Pseudoduganella dura: one gene and its partner. The protein of the gene in region 1 interacts with the protein of each later gene in a pairwise test. Links are inferred from orthologs where the notes say so. Each region holds a gene or a part of one and is shown on either strand. Other genes may lie near its edges.

Evidence for each region.
Region 2: the proteins of gyrB (region 1) and gyrA interact in binary tests that used the Escherichia coli proteins (3 or more experiments, as listed by UniProt). The link is inferred for Pseudoduganella dura from one-to-one orthologs.

Annotation. Positions count from the first base shown.
Region 1 is NZ_WNWM01000002.1:3,423,759-3,432,188, reverse strand. Bases 646-3,792 are described here. They hold gyrB (DNA topoisomerase (ATP-hydrolyzing) subunit B), read left to right. Parts: upstream 646-1,043; coding sequence 1,044-3,542; downstream 3,543-3,792. Other genes in these bases: GJV26_RS29940 (FxDxF family PEP-CTERM protein), read right to left, coding at 3,590-3,792; dnaN (DNA polymerase III subunit beta), read left to right, coding at 646-996. Outside these bases: more of dnaN, read left to right, coding at 1-645; more of GJV26_RS29940, read right to left, coding at 3,793-4,201; GJV26_RS14990 (JAB domain-containing protein), read right to left, coding at 5,006-5,173; GJV26_RS30630 (heparinase II/III domain-containing protein), read left to right, coding at 5,402-8,161. UniProt on the Escherichia coli protein: DNA gyrase negatively supercoils closed circular double-stranded DNA in an ATP-dependent manner to maintain chromosomes in an underwound state.
Region 2 is NZ_WNWM01000002.1:1,519,180-1,526,012, reverse strand. What follows is about bases 853-4,157. They hold gyrA (DNA gyrase subunit A), read left to right. Parts: upstream 853-1,227; coding sequence 1,228-3,957; downstream 3,958-4,157. Other genes in these bases: GJV26_RS06785 (DUF2059 domain-containing protein), read left to right, coding at 4,031-4,157. Also shown: outer membrane protein OmpA, read right to left, coding at 1-686; more of GJV26_RS06785, read left to right, coding at 4,158-4,606; serC (3-phosphoserine/phosphohydroxythreonine transaminase), read left to right, coding at 4,616-5,704; pheA (prephenate dehydratase), read left to right, coding at 5,900-6,833. UniProt on the Escherichia coli protein: A type II topoisomerase that negatively supercoils closed circular double-stranded (ds) DNA in an ATP-dependent manner to maintain chromosomes in an underwound state.

The DNA.
Region 1 (8,430 bases):
AAGGACGGCGAAGCGGTCTCGTTCCTGTCCACCGATACGGAAGTGCAGATCACCACCAACGCCAGCATCGGCTCCGGTGAGGAAGTGGCCGGCACCACGGTTGCCGCCCGCAAGCTGCTGGACATCCTGCGCGCACTGCCGGAATCGGGCGACGTGTCGCTGACGCTGGTGAACAAGCGCCTGACGGTGCAGAGCGGCAAATCGCGTTTCGCGCTGCAGACGCTGGCCGCCGAGGAATTTCCGACCGTACAGCAGGCGGAAACCTTCAACGCCTCGTTCACGCTGCCGCAAAAAACGCTGAAGCACCTGTTCAACATGGTGCATTTCTCGATGGCCCAGCAAGACATCCGCTATTACCTGAACGGCCTGCTGCTGGTGCTGGACGGCGAGAACGTGATCGCGGTCGCCACCGACGGCCACCGCCTCGCCTTCTGCCAGGTGAAGACGGAACAGGCGTTCGCGCGCCAGGAAGTGATCATTCCGCGCAAGACGATCATCGAGCTGCAGCGCCTGCTGGAAGAAAACGACGACCCCGTACAGCTGGATATCGCCGGCAACCAGGTGAAACTGGGCTTCACGGATATCGAACTGATCTCCAAGCTGGTCGAGGGCAAGTTTCCCGACTATACGCGCGTGATCCCGAAGGGCTACAAGAACGACTTCACGATCGGCCGCGATGAGCTGCTGCGCTCGCTGCAGCGCGCCGCCATCATGACCAGCGACAAGTTCAAGGGCGTGCGCTGCATCATCAGCCCGGGTTCGCTGAAGATCTCGTCCACCAACGCGGACCAGGAAGAAGCGGTCGAGGAACTGGAAATCGACTACGGCGGCGACAGCCTCGACATCGGTTTCAACGTCACGTACCTGCTGGACGTGCTGAACAACCTGAAGTGCGACCAGGTCAACGTGGCGCTGGGCGACAGCAATTCGTCCGCGCTGATCTCGATCCCGGACAATCCCGACTTCAAGTATGTCGTGATGCCGATGCGGATCTGATCATTCGCACAGTTGGAATCAACAGAAATTTATTGAGAAAGTAGTCCATGTCCGAACGCCCAAACCTAGTACCAGTGCAGGTCAACTCCGAAGATTACGGCGCCTCCTCGATCCAGATCCTGGAAGGCCTGGAAGCAGTTCGCAAGCGCCCCGGCATGTATATCGGTGACACCTCGGACGGCACCGGTCTGCACCACCTGGTATTCGAAGTGCTGGACAACTCGATCGACGAATCGCTGGCCGGCTACTGCACCGAGATCCACGTGACGATCCATTCGGACAACTCGATCTCGATCACCGACAACGGCCGCGGCATCCCGGTCGGTTTGAAGATGGACGACAAGCACGAACCGAAGCGCTCCGCCGCCGAGATCGTGCTGACCGAGCTGCACGCGGGCGGCAAGTTCGACCAGAACTCGTACAAGGTGTCCGGCGGCCTGCACGGCGTGGGTGTTTCGTGCGTCAACGCGCTGTCGAAGCTGCTGCGCGTGACCGTGCGCCGCGACGGCAAGGTGCACCAGATGGAATTCGTGCGCGGCGTGCCGCAGAACCGCGAGATCGAGATCCGCGACGGCGTGGCCGTTTCGCCGATCAAGGTGATCGGCGAAACCGATAAGCGCGGCACCGACGTGCACTTCTGGGCCGACGAAGAAATCTTCAGCCACGTGGAATTCCACTACGAGATCCTGGCCAAGCGCATTCGCGAACTCTCGTTCCTGAACAACGGCGTGAACATCAAGCTGTCCGACCAGCGCACCGGCAAGGATGAAACCTTCGCGTTCGAAGGCGGCACCCGCGGCTTCGTCGAGTACATCAACAAGGCCAAGACGGTGCTGCATCCGACCGTGTTCCAGGCCACGGGCGACCGCATGTCGGACCAGAACACGAACATCTCCGTGGATGTGTCGATGCAATGGAACGATGCCTTCAATGAACAGGTACTCTGCTTCACGAACAACATCCCGCAGCGCGACGGCGGTACCCACCTGACAGGCCTGCGCGCGGCGATGACGCGCGTGATCAACAAGTACATCGACGAGCACGACTTCGCCAAGAAGGCGAAAGTGGAAATCTCCGGCGACGACATGCGCGAAGGCCTGACCTGCGTGTTGTCCGTAAAGGTGCCGGAGCCGAAGTTCTCGTCGCAGACGAAAGACAAGCTGGTGTCCTCCGAAGTGCGCGGCCCGGTCGAGGAGATCGTGGCGAAGACGCTGACGGACTTCCTGATGGAGAAACCGCACGACGCCAAGATCATCTGCGGCAAGATCGTCGAAGCGGCGCGCGCCCGCGAAGCGGCCCGCAAGGCCCGCGACCTGACGCGCCGCAAGGGCGTGATGGATGGCCTGGGCCTGTCGTCGAAACTGGCCGACTGCCAGGAACGCGACCCGGCGCTGGCCGAACTGTACATCGTCGAGGGTGATTCCGCAGGCGGCTCCGCCAAGCAGGGCCGCGACCGCAAGTTCCAGGCGATCCTGCCGCTGCGCGGCAAGGTGCTGAACGTGGAAAAGGCGCGCTTCGAGAAGATGCTGTCTTCCGAGCAGATCACCACGCTGATCGCCACGCTGGGCACGTCGATCGGCCCGGACGAGTTCAACGTCGAGAAGCTGCGCTACCACCGCATCATCATCATGACCGACGCGGACGTCGACGGCGCCCACATCCGCACGCTGCTGCTCACGCTGTTCTACCGCCAGATGCCGCAGCTGGTGGAACGCGGCCACATCTACATCGCCCAGCCGCCGCTGTACAAGGTGAAGGCCGGCCGCGACGAGCGCTACCTGAAGGACGACGTGGAAGAAGCCAGCTACATGATGACGGTGGCGCTGAACACCGCCGTGCTGACCCCGCGCGACGGCGCCGACCCGATCACCGGCGAACCGCTGACCGAACTGGCTCGCCAGTACAACCTGGCCAACGCCGTGATGCTGCGCCTGACCCGCGTGATCGACCGCGCCGCGCTGACCGCCATCATGACCGGCGTACAGCTCGACCTGTCGACCACCGACGCGGCGCAGGCATCCGCCCAGGCGCTGGCCGACAACATCAACGATCCGGCGGTGACCGTGTCGGTGCGCTCGGATGAACTGTCCGACAAGCACATGCTGCGCATCGCACGCATGCATCACGGTAACGTGCGCGTGTCGACGATCGACGCCGACTTCGTCAGCGGCGCCGATTATGGCGTTCTGTCGAATGCGGCCGCAACCTTCACCGGTTTGATCGGCGAGGGTGCCATCATCCGGCGCGGTGAAGGCGAGCGCACCAAGGAATCGACCGTGCGGGACTTCCACGAAGCGATGCAGTGGCTGCGCGACGAAGCGGAACGTACCGTTTCGAAGCAGCGCTATAAAGGTCTGGGCGAGATGAATCCGGAACAGCTGTGGGAAACCACGATGGACCCGACCGTGCGCCGCCTGCTGAAGGTGCAGATCGAGGATGCCATCGCAGCCGACCAGATCTTCACGACGCTGATGGGGGACGATGTGGAGCCGCGCAGGAACTTTATCGAGACGAATGCGCTGAGGGCGGGGAATATCGACGTTTGATGTTTTTATGCTAGCCGTTCAAAAGGGGCCTCGCGGCCCCTTTTCTTTTAACTGGCCTTCTTGCGGCGACGCGCCGCGACGCCCACTGCGCCCAGGCCCAACAGCATCATGCCGTACGTGGACGGTTCCGGCACAGCGGCGACGGTATAGCCGAACGTGAAGGTAGCCGAATTCCAGATGGCGTCGGCACCCGGCAGGTCGTCCATGTTTTCCGCGAACTCCAGGCGCAGGATGCCGTCCTGGCCGACGCTGAAGCTATAGTCGCCGTGCTCCGCACCGGTATCGAGGTTGCGGAAATCCACGCTGCCAGTGTAGTGGTCGGTACCTGCGTGATAACCTCCGTTCGGATCGGCCAGGAAGCTGGGCAGGAAGTAAAGCTGGTTCCATTGCAGGCTGTCGCTGAGCTGCACATATGCCTCGTTGATCATGCTGCCCTGGTTGGCGGTCAGCGTGACATCCCAGGTGAATGTGTTCAGGTGCGAGCGCGCACCGAGGTCCACCTCCACGATGGTATTGCCTTCCCAGCTGAGATACGTATTGCTTGCCACGTCGGCCAGCGTGATCGTCTTGGTCAGGTCCGCCGCGTTGGCGGCCCCGCCGATGGCGCATGCCGCGATGGCGGCGAACATCACACTACGTACCGGTTTCAGGTTTTTCACTTATTGCCCTTTCGAAGTTAGGTGCTGCGTTGGGTGTGAAAAAAATAACACCGGCTGGACGGTTTGGCAGTCCCCCGAAAGTCTAGTCGGTAGCGAATTAAAGGAAAAACAACAGTCGAGAAGAACTAATAAGGTTGCTGTGAAGACGAGCCGCGCTGCCTCACTGCTGGCTGGCCGTCACTGCCAAGCTAAGGTAAAGTAGGCTTCGGCTGACTTCCGGTTTCGGCCAGGAGCGGTCATTGAAGCACTTGGCTTGCACCAATAATTGCGCACTGAAAACGAGCAACATTGTGTCTGATGATAAAAAAAATAGAAATCTTCGAAATGGCTATTGGCGATATCGGCGTATGGGTCGACGGTGGAATTCACCCGCTTCCAACTGATGCATGCGCGTTGCAGTTTTCTCGGCTATGGTCCTAGTTTGCTTACGGTAGCAGCCGTCGTCTCGTCACAGTAGTTATTAACGACGACTTTCGCCTGAACGGACGCAGCTACCGCGACACTGCATTTCCCTGTTGCAGTTGCAACCTGCTGAGTGGCATGTCCAAACGAAGCAGCCGTGAGGGCTACTACCGTCGTGACGGCTTAAAGCTGCCGATCACTGAGCATTGCCGCGCTCGATGGAGCGCCAGTTCACCTGAACTTGTGCGTCCTGTGCTGCGGTAGCAGCCGTGCTGCCATTTCCAGTCTGCGCATCCTGATTGCCCGGGGCGACAGACTTAGGGACAGTTTGTTCAGCATTAGCAGCAGCTGACTCGCGGTAATAGCCTCTCGATGATCGGCCCAATCCGGCCGGTCAGCACTTCAAAATTTATACCTGACGGTGTTCGGCGAACGAGTGTGTCGAGTCTCGGCCACAATAATGTGGTCCGCCACACGGATATCAACAAAGTTCAGTGCCTGGACTAACGTACGGGTGAGACGCACATCTGCCTTGCTCGGCTCCGGCAATCCCAATGCGTGATAGTGCACCAAGTCTCCCAGCTTCAAGCGCGTGCTATCTCTTCTCACAGATTTTTGTATCAAATCAGCAAAGTCTAGAAAATAATTCGGTTTTTATTATAAATAAGGCAATTATCACGTATAATTTTATGGGTTTTACAAAAAATTTTTCAGAGACTAGTAACTTGGTAGTTCCATTCTGCTCGTTCTCGACTGTAAAGCCAAAGAGTATTCATACTGACCTGAACGGAGTCCATCGTGATCAAATTTCTTGCATTATCTATTTCTCTTATGGGAGTAGCACAGGCTGCTCCGACAATCGAATATTTTTATTCCGATTCAAACCATGTCGTCCCAGGGCAAAGTATCAATTTGTATTGGAAAGTCGAGGGTGCCACTAGGATTATATTGAACGGACTTGCAGTGACTGGCAATTCGACCAATGTCGTCATACCATCGGCAGCAGCTAGCAGCGCAGTGAGTTACAAGCTCGATGTCAGTGATATTGCCGGGAACATCGTCTCCAAAACCATAACGCCACAACCAGGGAAAATGCTTAATGGAGAAAGGATTACAGAGGCTTACGTTCCCGGCTGCACATTCACCACAGCGGACTTTTTTACGAATCATTTCGTTCCACGCATTGAACCTCGCGATTGCACAGAAGTAAAAGTAACCCAGCCCATATTTGTTTGGCCACAAGTACCAGATATGGCAACGGGGGTTAATATGACTTTCACCCTGAGCCGCGTAAACTCCGACAACACAAGACAAGTTGTTTATACGACGAACACGACCACTCCACGTATTATCCTGCCGTCAAATATTATGACGCCCGGCTCTTATATTTGGAAGGTATCATACATCAACAGAAACAACCAGGCAAAGACAAGCAATGAACGCCGTTTCATTTTTAACGAAATGAAATATGCGAACATGCCTGCAGCAAGTGCCGTAATTGCAGCAGTCATGGCACGTCCGCATCCGCGGGTTTTACCACGCGATGCCAACAAGCAGCCAATATCCGCCGCTATATTGCAGCAGAAAATCGCGGCGGGCCTGGAGAAGCCTGCTTTCGACAAATATTTTTATCAAGCAAAACAGGTTGATATCGGCAATAAAGATTACACTAACTCTGTTGTTTTACCCGAGCCGGCAACAAAAGAGCAAGCATTCAATGTAGCAAAAGCACAGATGAATGCAGTGGAATGGCTAGCATTTGCATCGCACTTGGATACCAGCCTTGACGCCACGGCAATTGCCCGTTACCGCACCAAGGCTATTGACCGCATGGTTGCCACTGCAACATGGAAAACTGGGCTAGACGGTGTTACCAGCGAATATATTGATGACCAAGCAAATCGTGTCATCATGAGCACGCTGGCGTTAGGCCTGGATCTGTTGCAGAACCAAATGTCCGAAGCGCAAATTAACACAGTGATTGTTGCGATTAACGAACGATTACAGATTACCACAACCAAACTCGACGGTAATCTAAATGGCGACAGCTATTACTCCAACCTATCCAGAAAACCTCTCGACTCCCATAATCTCGCGGCAGTACATTACGTTACCCAAACACTGATGTATGCATCCGGAATACAAACAAAAAATTACGAGATCGATGCAAACTACCAGCAACTTGCAAAATCATGGGAGCGCATGGTTACTACAATGGGCGCTTGGGGAGGCAGTGCCGACAGCGCCCTTGGCGACGGCACTTTCTATGGCTGGATGGCCATGGAAATTTATGCCCCCATGCTCGCAACATATCGGATCATAGCAGGTGCGAATCTGCATGAAACGCCGCCGTTCGCTAACATAGTGAATAATTTCATCGCATTCACTCCACGTCACCGGATTTTCGATTCAGTGATGGGGGCGTTTGGCGATGCAACAGAAAAACGTGGAACATATCTATCATATGCACACTCAACTTATCGCCTGTTTGCTCATCTTTCACGTCGCGAGATTGATCAATGGTATGCCACCGAGACTACTGAGACAGTGCCAACTGTAGTTAAGTCAATCTACTCCTTCTTGATGTATGGAATAGATTCGCAGATTTCAGCTCCGGGAAATACGCCAATCCTGCCGGCTTCCTATCTATTCGAAGACGCTGGAACGGTAGCAATGCATTCCATATCTTCCGACCCTCTCCGATCGAGCCTTTACTTCCGGTCAAGCAAGCTCGGATCGTTCAGCCATAATCATGCTGACAATAATGCATTTACATTTGTCTCAAGAGGCGAAGATATCTTCATTTCTGGCGGGATTTATCCCTCCTATGGAGGCGAGGTATATCAGGCAACGCGACGTGCGACAAGGTTTAAAAATGCCATTACATTCGATGATGGCCTCGGCCAGGCTTACAATACTGACAAACCAAATTTGCCCGTTTTTTCAATGCAAGCGAGTGGGAAGTTGATTAATTATTACCATAAAGATGACGATGATAAACCCTGGTCAATCGCTACGGGTGATGCCACCAATGCATATCGTCAGTTTACCGATAAAGCAACACCCCAATGGCAGCCACTTCTTAACAAGGCGATACGCACGGTTGCTTACAATCGAAAAGCCGGCATCGCTGTTATTTATGATTATGCTGAAAGCCCGATTCCACGTCGATGGGAAGCAAATTTCCAGACTTTGAAACCAGTATCTCTCCCCAGCTCCACGAGTGATCGAATGATCAGGGTGCGACGGAAGGACGGCAGCGATGTTTGCGTCGTATATCATGGATATAATGGAAAATGGACAACGGAATCCATGGGAAAATACTATCCCGAACCAACAGACAAAGACGGGATACTGATTCCTGAAACCACTCAATTCCATACAACGTACACCACGGATAACCTTTCTTCCATATACAGCGGAGTTACAGTTATTACAGAGGATTGCAATGATGCTGACGATGTACCGGTCAAATACATCGAGGGATTAAAATATACTCTGCAGTTCAACGGCAAAGCACTACATTTCGACCGCGAAAAAGTACAAATCTCTGAGTAAGTAGCCGTTACACAGTAACCCCACCTCCCGGTGGTGTTACTTGTGTTATCACCGCCCACCATTACGATCCTCCGCAGGAATACTTGCCAAACCATAGTCAGCTCATTATCTTCTTTTAAAGATAATAATGCAACGTAGCAGATTTATTTTTTACTTAATGTCTTGTGGCAAGATATTGTTTAATTTTCAATAAAATAGTCATATATCTACTTACTATTTAGCACATAACCAAATTGGCCCAGTCTCACAATATTCGGAAAATCCGGTAC
Region 2 (6,833 bases), 1.9 Mb from region 1 along the record:
ATTTCCACGCGGCGGTTCTTCGCGCGGCCTTCGGCGGTCTTGTTGTCGGCGACCGGCTGTTTCTCGCCCTTGCCTTCGGTGTACACGCGGTTCGCATCGGCACCTTTCGACAGCAGGTATGCCTTGACGGATTCGGCGCGACGCACGGCCAGCTTCTCGTTGTAGGCATCCGAGCCCACGGAGTCGGTGTGGCCGACGGCGATCACCACTTCGACGTTGATGCCGCCCAGCTTGCCGCTCAGCTCGTCCAGGGCCTGCTTGCCTTCCGGCTTCAGCACGGCCTTGTCGAAGTCGAAGAACGCATCGGCGTTGTAGCTGACTTTTTCAGACGTTGGCACCGGCGCGACGACCGGAGCCGGGGTGGCGGCCGGAGCCGGAGTCGGTGCGACAGGCGGCGGCGGGGCCACGCACTTGCCGTTTTCCAGGCGCTCGGGTTCCACGCAGATCGGCAGGTCGCAGCCTGGCACCGCGTCGGCCGGCGTCCAGTAGCCGGTGCGCCAGCACAGGCCGAACGGATTGCGGGCGATCACGCCGCGCGCATCCTGCACGTAGGCGCTGGTCGGCTTGACTGCCTGGATATCCTGGGTCACGGGCGCGAAAGGCGGCGCGGTCGGCTTGTCCTGCGCGGCCACGGAGCCAGCAAGAACGGCCGACGCTGCGAAGATGCTGGAGATCAGTTTTTTCATGTTTTTGTTTCCTTTCGGGGTGATATCGGCAGCCTGCGCCGCGCGACATATGGTGCTCAAGTGTGCGAACGGCGCGAATACTAACATGTTGCCCGCCGTTCATCACAGTGAGTCTGTTACGCGACGAGGGTGGCCGACTGCCGTTTTGCGATTCAGCCAAGTTTGTATTTCCGTCATTTTGCCATACGCATCAGCATCGCACGAATCGCGCTCCGATCAGGACGCGTGCCGCATTCGACCAAGATGTTGTTTTGTTGCAACGTCGACAATAATGATCGGGGATCATAAGGCGTGAATATGTCGGCACGATTACATGAGGCCGGCATGCGGGCCTCCCGGCGGCCTGCATGCGTTCCTTGCCGCGAAACCGTGCCAGGGGGCCTCGACGGGACCCATTGTGCCGCGCTTTTCGCGGGCATGGCGCCGTGTGGCCGAGGGGAAAGAACCGGATCGGCCGGGGTACATGCCCCCATGGTAAAATCGTGCGATTGTCTGCACGCCCAAGCAGCCTGAACCAACGTCAGAGAAGATCGACCCGCCAATGGATCAATTCGCAAAAGAAACAATCCCTATTTCCCTCGAAGAAGAGATGCGCAAGAGCTACCTCGATTACGCCATGAGCGTGATCGTGGGCCGGGCCTTGCCGGATGCACGCGATGGCCTGAAGCCGGTACACCGCCGCGTGCTGTACTCCATGCACGAAAGTAATTATCACTACAACCGCGCCTACGTGAAGTGCGCCCGCGTGGTCGGCGAAACGATGGGTAAATACCACCCGCACGGCGACGCGTCGATCTACGACACGCTGGTGCGGATGGCGCAGGATTTCTCGCTGCGCTACACGCTGGTCGATGGCCAGGGCAACTTCGGCTCGATCGACGGCGATGCCGCCGCCGCCATGCGTTATACCGAGTGCCGCCTGGACAAGATCGCCGGCGAACTGCTGTCGGATATCGACAAGGAAACCGTCGACTTCCAGCCGAACTACGACGGCAAGGAAAAAGAGCCGACGGTGCTGCCGACGCGCGTGCCGAACCTGCTGATCAACGGCTCGTCCGGTATCGCGGTGGGCATGGCGACGAACATCCCGCCGCACAATCTGGCCGAAGTGATCAGCGGTGCGCTGCACGTGCTGGCCAACCCGGATTGCACGATCGACGAACTGATCGAGCTGATCCCGGCACCGGACTTCCCGACCGGCGGCACGATCTACGGCGTCTCGGGCGTCCGTGACGGCTACCGTACCGGCCGCGGCCGCGTGGTCATGCGCGCCAAGACCCACTTCGAGGAATACGGCAAGGATGGCGGCCGCACGGCGATCATCGTCGACGAGCTGCCTTACCAGGTCAACAAGAAGTCGCTGCTCGAGCGCATCGCCGAGAATGTGCGCGACAAGAAGCTCGAAGGCATTTCCGATATCCGCGACGAGTCCGACAAATCGGGAATGCGCGTGGTGATCGAACTGAAGCGCGGCGAAGTGCCGGAAGTCGTGCTGAACAACCTGTACAAGCAGACGCAATTGCAGGACACGTTCGGCATGAACATGGTGGCGCTGGTGGACAACCAGCCCAAGCTGATGAACCTGAAGGACCTGCTGTCGGTGTTCCTGTCGCACCGCCGCGAAGTGGTCACGCGCCGCACCGTGTTCGAGCTGCGCAAGGCGCGCGAACGCGGCCACGTGCTGGAAGGCCTGGCCGTGGCGCTGGCCAACATCGACGATTTCATCGCCATCATCAAGGCCGCGCCCACGCCGCCGGTGGCGAAGAGCGAGCTGATGACACGCGCCTGGGATTCGTCGCTGGTGCGCGAAATGCTGGCACGCACCGGCGACGGCGACAAGGTGGACATCAATGCGTTCCGCCCCGAGCACCTGCCGAAGCACTACGGCATGCAGCCCGATGGCCTGTACAAGCTGTCCGACGACCAGGCGCAGGAAATCCTGCAGATGCGCCTGCAGCGCCTGACCGGCCTGGAACAGGACAAGATCGTCAACGAATACAAGGACGTGATGGCGCAGATCGCCGATCTGCTGGACATCCTGGCCACGCCGGCCCGCGTGACGACGATCATCAGCGACGAGCTGACGGCCGCCGTCACCGAATACGGCGCCAAGGATGCGCGCCGCTCCGTGATCGAGCACAACGCCACCGACCTGGGCACGGAAGACCTGATCACGCCGCAGGACATGGTCGTGACGCTGTCGCACCTCGGCTACATGAAATCGCAGCCGATCTCCGAATACCGCGCGCAGAAGCGCGGCGGCCGCGGCAAGCAGGCCATGGCCACCAAGGACGAGGACTGGATCGACCAGCTGTTCATCGCCAACACGCACGACTACATCCTGTGCTTCTCCAACCGCGGCCGGATGTACTGGCTGAAGGTGTGGGAAGTGCCGCAAGGCTCGCGCAACTCGCGCGGCCGGCCGATCGTCAACATGTTCCCGCTGCAGGACAATGAAAAGATCACCGTGGTGCTGCCGCTGTCGGGCGAGAACCGCTCGTTCCCGGAAGATCACTACGTGTTCATGTCCACCAGCCTGGGCACCGTGAAGAAGACGCCGCTGCGCGACTTCTCCAACCCGCGCAAGGCCGGCATCATCGCCGTCGACCTGGACGAGGGCGACTTCCTGATCGGCGCCGCGCTCACCGACGGCAAGCACGACGTGATGCTGTTCTCCGACGCCGGCAAGGCCGTGCGCTTCGACGAGAACGACGTGCGCCCGATGGGCCGCACGGCGCGCGGCGTGCGCGGCATGAACCTGGACGAAGGCCAGAACGTGATCGCGCTGCTGGTTGCCGAAAACGAGCAGCAGACCGTGCTGACCGCCACCCAGAACGGCTACGGCAAGCGTACCCCGATCACCGAGTACACCCGCCACGGCCGCGGCACCAAGGGCATGATCGCGATCCAGACGAGCGAGCGCAACGGTAAAGTCGTTGCCGCCACGCTGGTCGAACCGAACGACGAGATCATGCTGATCACGACCGGCGGCGTGCTGATCCGTACCCGCGTGTCCGAGATCCGCGAGATGGGCCGCGCCACGCAGGGCGTCACGCTGATCGCCGTCGAGGACGGCACGCACCTGTCCGGCCTGCAGCGCATCGTCGAGCCGGATGCGGACGAGGTGGAAAGCCTGATCGAAGCGGCCGCCGAGATGCCGGTCGTGGCGGGCGCCGCCGGTACCGTGGACGACGATTCCGCGGGCGACGATTCTGCGGACGACGATGCGGCCGGAGACGATTTGCCAGCCGACGATTCTCCAGCGGAATAAGCCAGCCCGCGGGCCCGTCCGAGCGATCGAACGGGCCCGCGGTTTTTCAGACCAACGAAATGTGCATAAGAATATGAAAAAAATCGCCGCAGTCCTGTTGTTGTCCGTTGCCGCTGTTGCTTCCACCGCCAGTTCGTCCGCGCTGGCCCAGGCCGCCGTCCCGGCGCCGGCCGCCCAGGCCGCCGTCGATCCCGCCGCCGCCGCCGCCGTGCGCGAGCTGCTGGTGGCCATGGATTACCGTAACGTGGTGTCGGCATCGTTCAGGCAGATGACCGCCGCGATGCCGGCCATGATCAAGTCCGGCGCCGAGGGCGCGGTGCGCAACGATCCGAAACTGTCCGATGCGGAGCGCACGAAAAAGCTGGCCGAGCTGGAGCAGGGCTTGCCGAAGGTGGTGGACGCGATCGGCCGCATGTACGCCGACCCGGCGCTGGTGGACGAGATGCTCGAAGCCATGGTGCCGATCTACGCGCGCCACTACACGGTCGACGAGATGCGCCAGCTGGCCACCTTCTACAAGACGCCGGTGGGCGTCAAGTCGCTGCGCCTGATGCCGCAACTGATGGGCGAAGGCATGCAGGTCGGGCAGCAGATCATCACGCCGCGCATGAACAAGCTGATGCAGGAACTGAACCAGAAACAGAAATAAGGAAACACCGTGAGCACGATCTACAACTTCTCCGCCGGCCCGGCCGTGCTGCCGAAAGAAGTGCTGCAGCAGGCCGCCGCCGAAATGCTGGACTGGCACGGCAGCGGCATGTCGGTGATGGAGATGAGCCACCGCGGCCCCGAGTTCATCTCGATCTACCGCGCCGCCGAGCGCGACCTGCGCGAGCTGCTGGCCGTGCCGGACAACTACCGCATCCTGTTCATGCAGGGCGGCGGACTGTCGCAGAATGCCGTGATCCCGCTGAACCTGGTGGGCAGGAAAGGCGAGAGCGCGACGATCGACTTCATCCGCACCGGTTCGTGGTCCGGCAAGTCGATCAAGGAAGCGGCACGCTACGCGAAGGTGAACGTGGCCGCCTCGGCCGAGGCCAGCGGCTTCACGACGGTGCCGCCGCAGTCGGAGTGGAACCTGACGCCGGATGCGGCCTACCTGCATCTGTGCACCAACGAGACGATCGACGGCGTCGAGATCGATTTTGTGCCGGATGTGCCGGCCGGCGTGCCGATCGTGGCCGATATGTCGTCGCACATCCTGTCGCGCCAGGTCGACGTGGCAAAATACGGCCTGATATTCGGCGGCGCGCAAAAGAACATCGGCCCGGCCGGCGTGACCGTCGTCATCGTGCGCGACGACCTGATCGGGCACGCATTGCCGGTCTGCCCGTCCGCGTTCGATTTCAGGAACGTGGCCGACAACGAATCCATGTACAACACGCCGCCCACCTACGGCATCTATATCGCCGGCCTGGTGTTCCAGTGGCTGCTGAAGAACGGCGGCGTGGCGGCGATGGAGCAACGCAATATCGAAAAGGCCGGGCTGCTGTACGCGGCACTGGATGCGGACGATTTTTACCGGAATCGCGTCGCCCCACCATACCGTTCGCGGATGAACATACCGTTCTACCTGCGCGACGAATCGCAGAACGAAGCATTCCTCGCCGGCGCCAAGGCGCGCGGCCTGCTGCAGCTGAAGGGCCACAAGTCCGTCGGCGGCATGCGCGCATCGATCTACAATGCGATGCCGATCGAAGGCGTACAGGCGCTGGTCGATTACCTGAACGAGTTCGCGGGGCGGTGAGGCAGGGGGCGAGGCAGGGATTTCGTAGAGCACGCTCTACGCCTGCTGAGCGGTTCAGCCATGTAAGGCTGAACCTTCGCGGAGCATGCTCTGCGCCTGCTGAACGGTCCGGCCTTGCAAGGCCGGGCCTCCGCCGGTAACTCTCACTTGCATTTGCCGGCTCCGGCCGGCGTTTCGCAAAGATCAAAGCCAACCATGACAGACAAACTGAAACCCCTGCGCGACCAGATCGATTCGATCGATGCGCAGATCCTGTCCCTGCTGAACCAGCGCGCCAAGGTCGCGCAGGAAGTGGGGCATGTAAAAGCCGAAACCAACGCGCCGGTGTTCCGTCCCGAGCGCGAAGCGCAGGTGCTGCGCGGCGTGGCCGAGCGCAACCCCGGCCCGATCGGCGACGCCGAGGCGCAAACGATCTTCCGCGAGATCATGTCGGCCTGCCGGGCACTGGAGAAGCGCGTCACCGTCGCCTATCTGGGCCCGGCCGGCACATTCAGCGAGCAGGCCGTGTACCAGCAGTTCGGCCATGCGGTCGAAGGGCTGCCGTGCGCGTCGATCGACGAGGTGTTCCGCGCCACCGAGGCCGGCACCGCCGAATTCGGCGTCGTCCCGGTCGAGAACTCGTCCGAAGGCGCGATCAACCGCACGCTCGACCTGCTGCTGCAGACACCGCTGATCATCAGCGGCGAAGTGGCCATCGCCGTGCACCACAGCCTGATGACGAAGACCGGCACGATGGAGGGCGTCACCGCCATCTGCGCGCATTCGCAGGCGCTGGCGCAGTGCCAGGTCTGGCTCAACGAGAACTATCCGCACGTGGAGCGGCGCGCCGTCGCGTCGAACGCCGAGGCGGCCCGCCTGGCCAGCCTCGATCCCACGGTGGCGGCGATCGCCAGCGAGATCGCCGGCGGGCAGTACAACCTGGGCGTCGTCAACGGCCACATCCAGGACGATCCGCACAACCGTACCCGCTTCGTCATCGTCGGCCAGTTGCAGCCGGGGCCTTCGGGCAGCGACCGCACGTCGCTGGTGCTGGCCGTGCCGAACAAGGCCGGTGCCGTGTACCAGCTGCTCGCGCCGCTGGCGAAACACGGCGTGTCGATGACGCGCTTCGAATCGCGCCCCGCGCGCG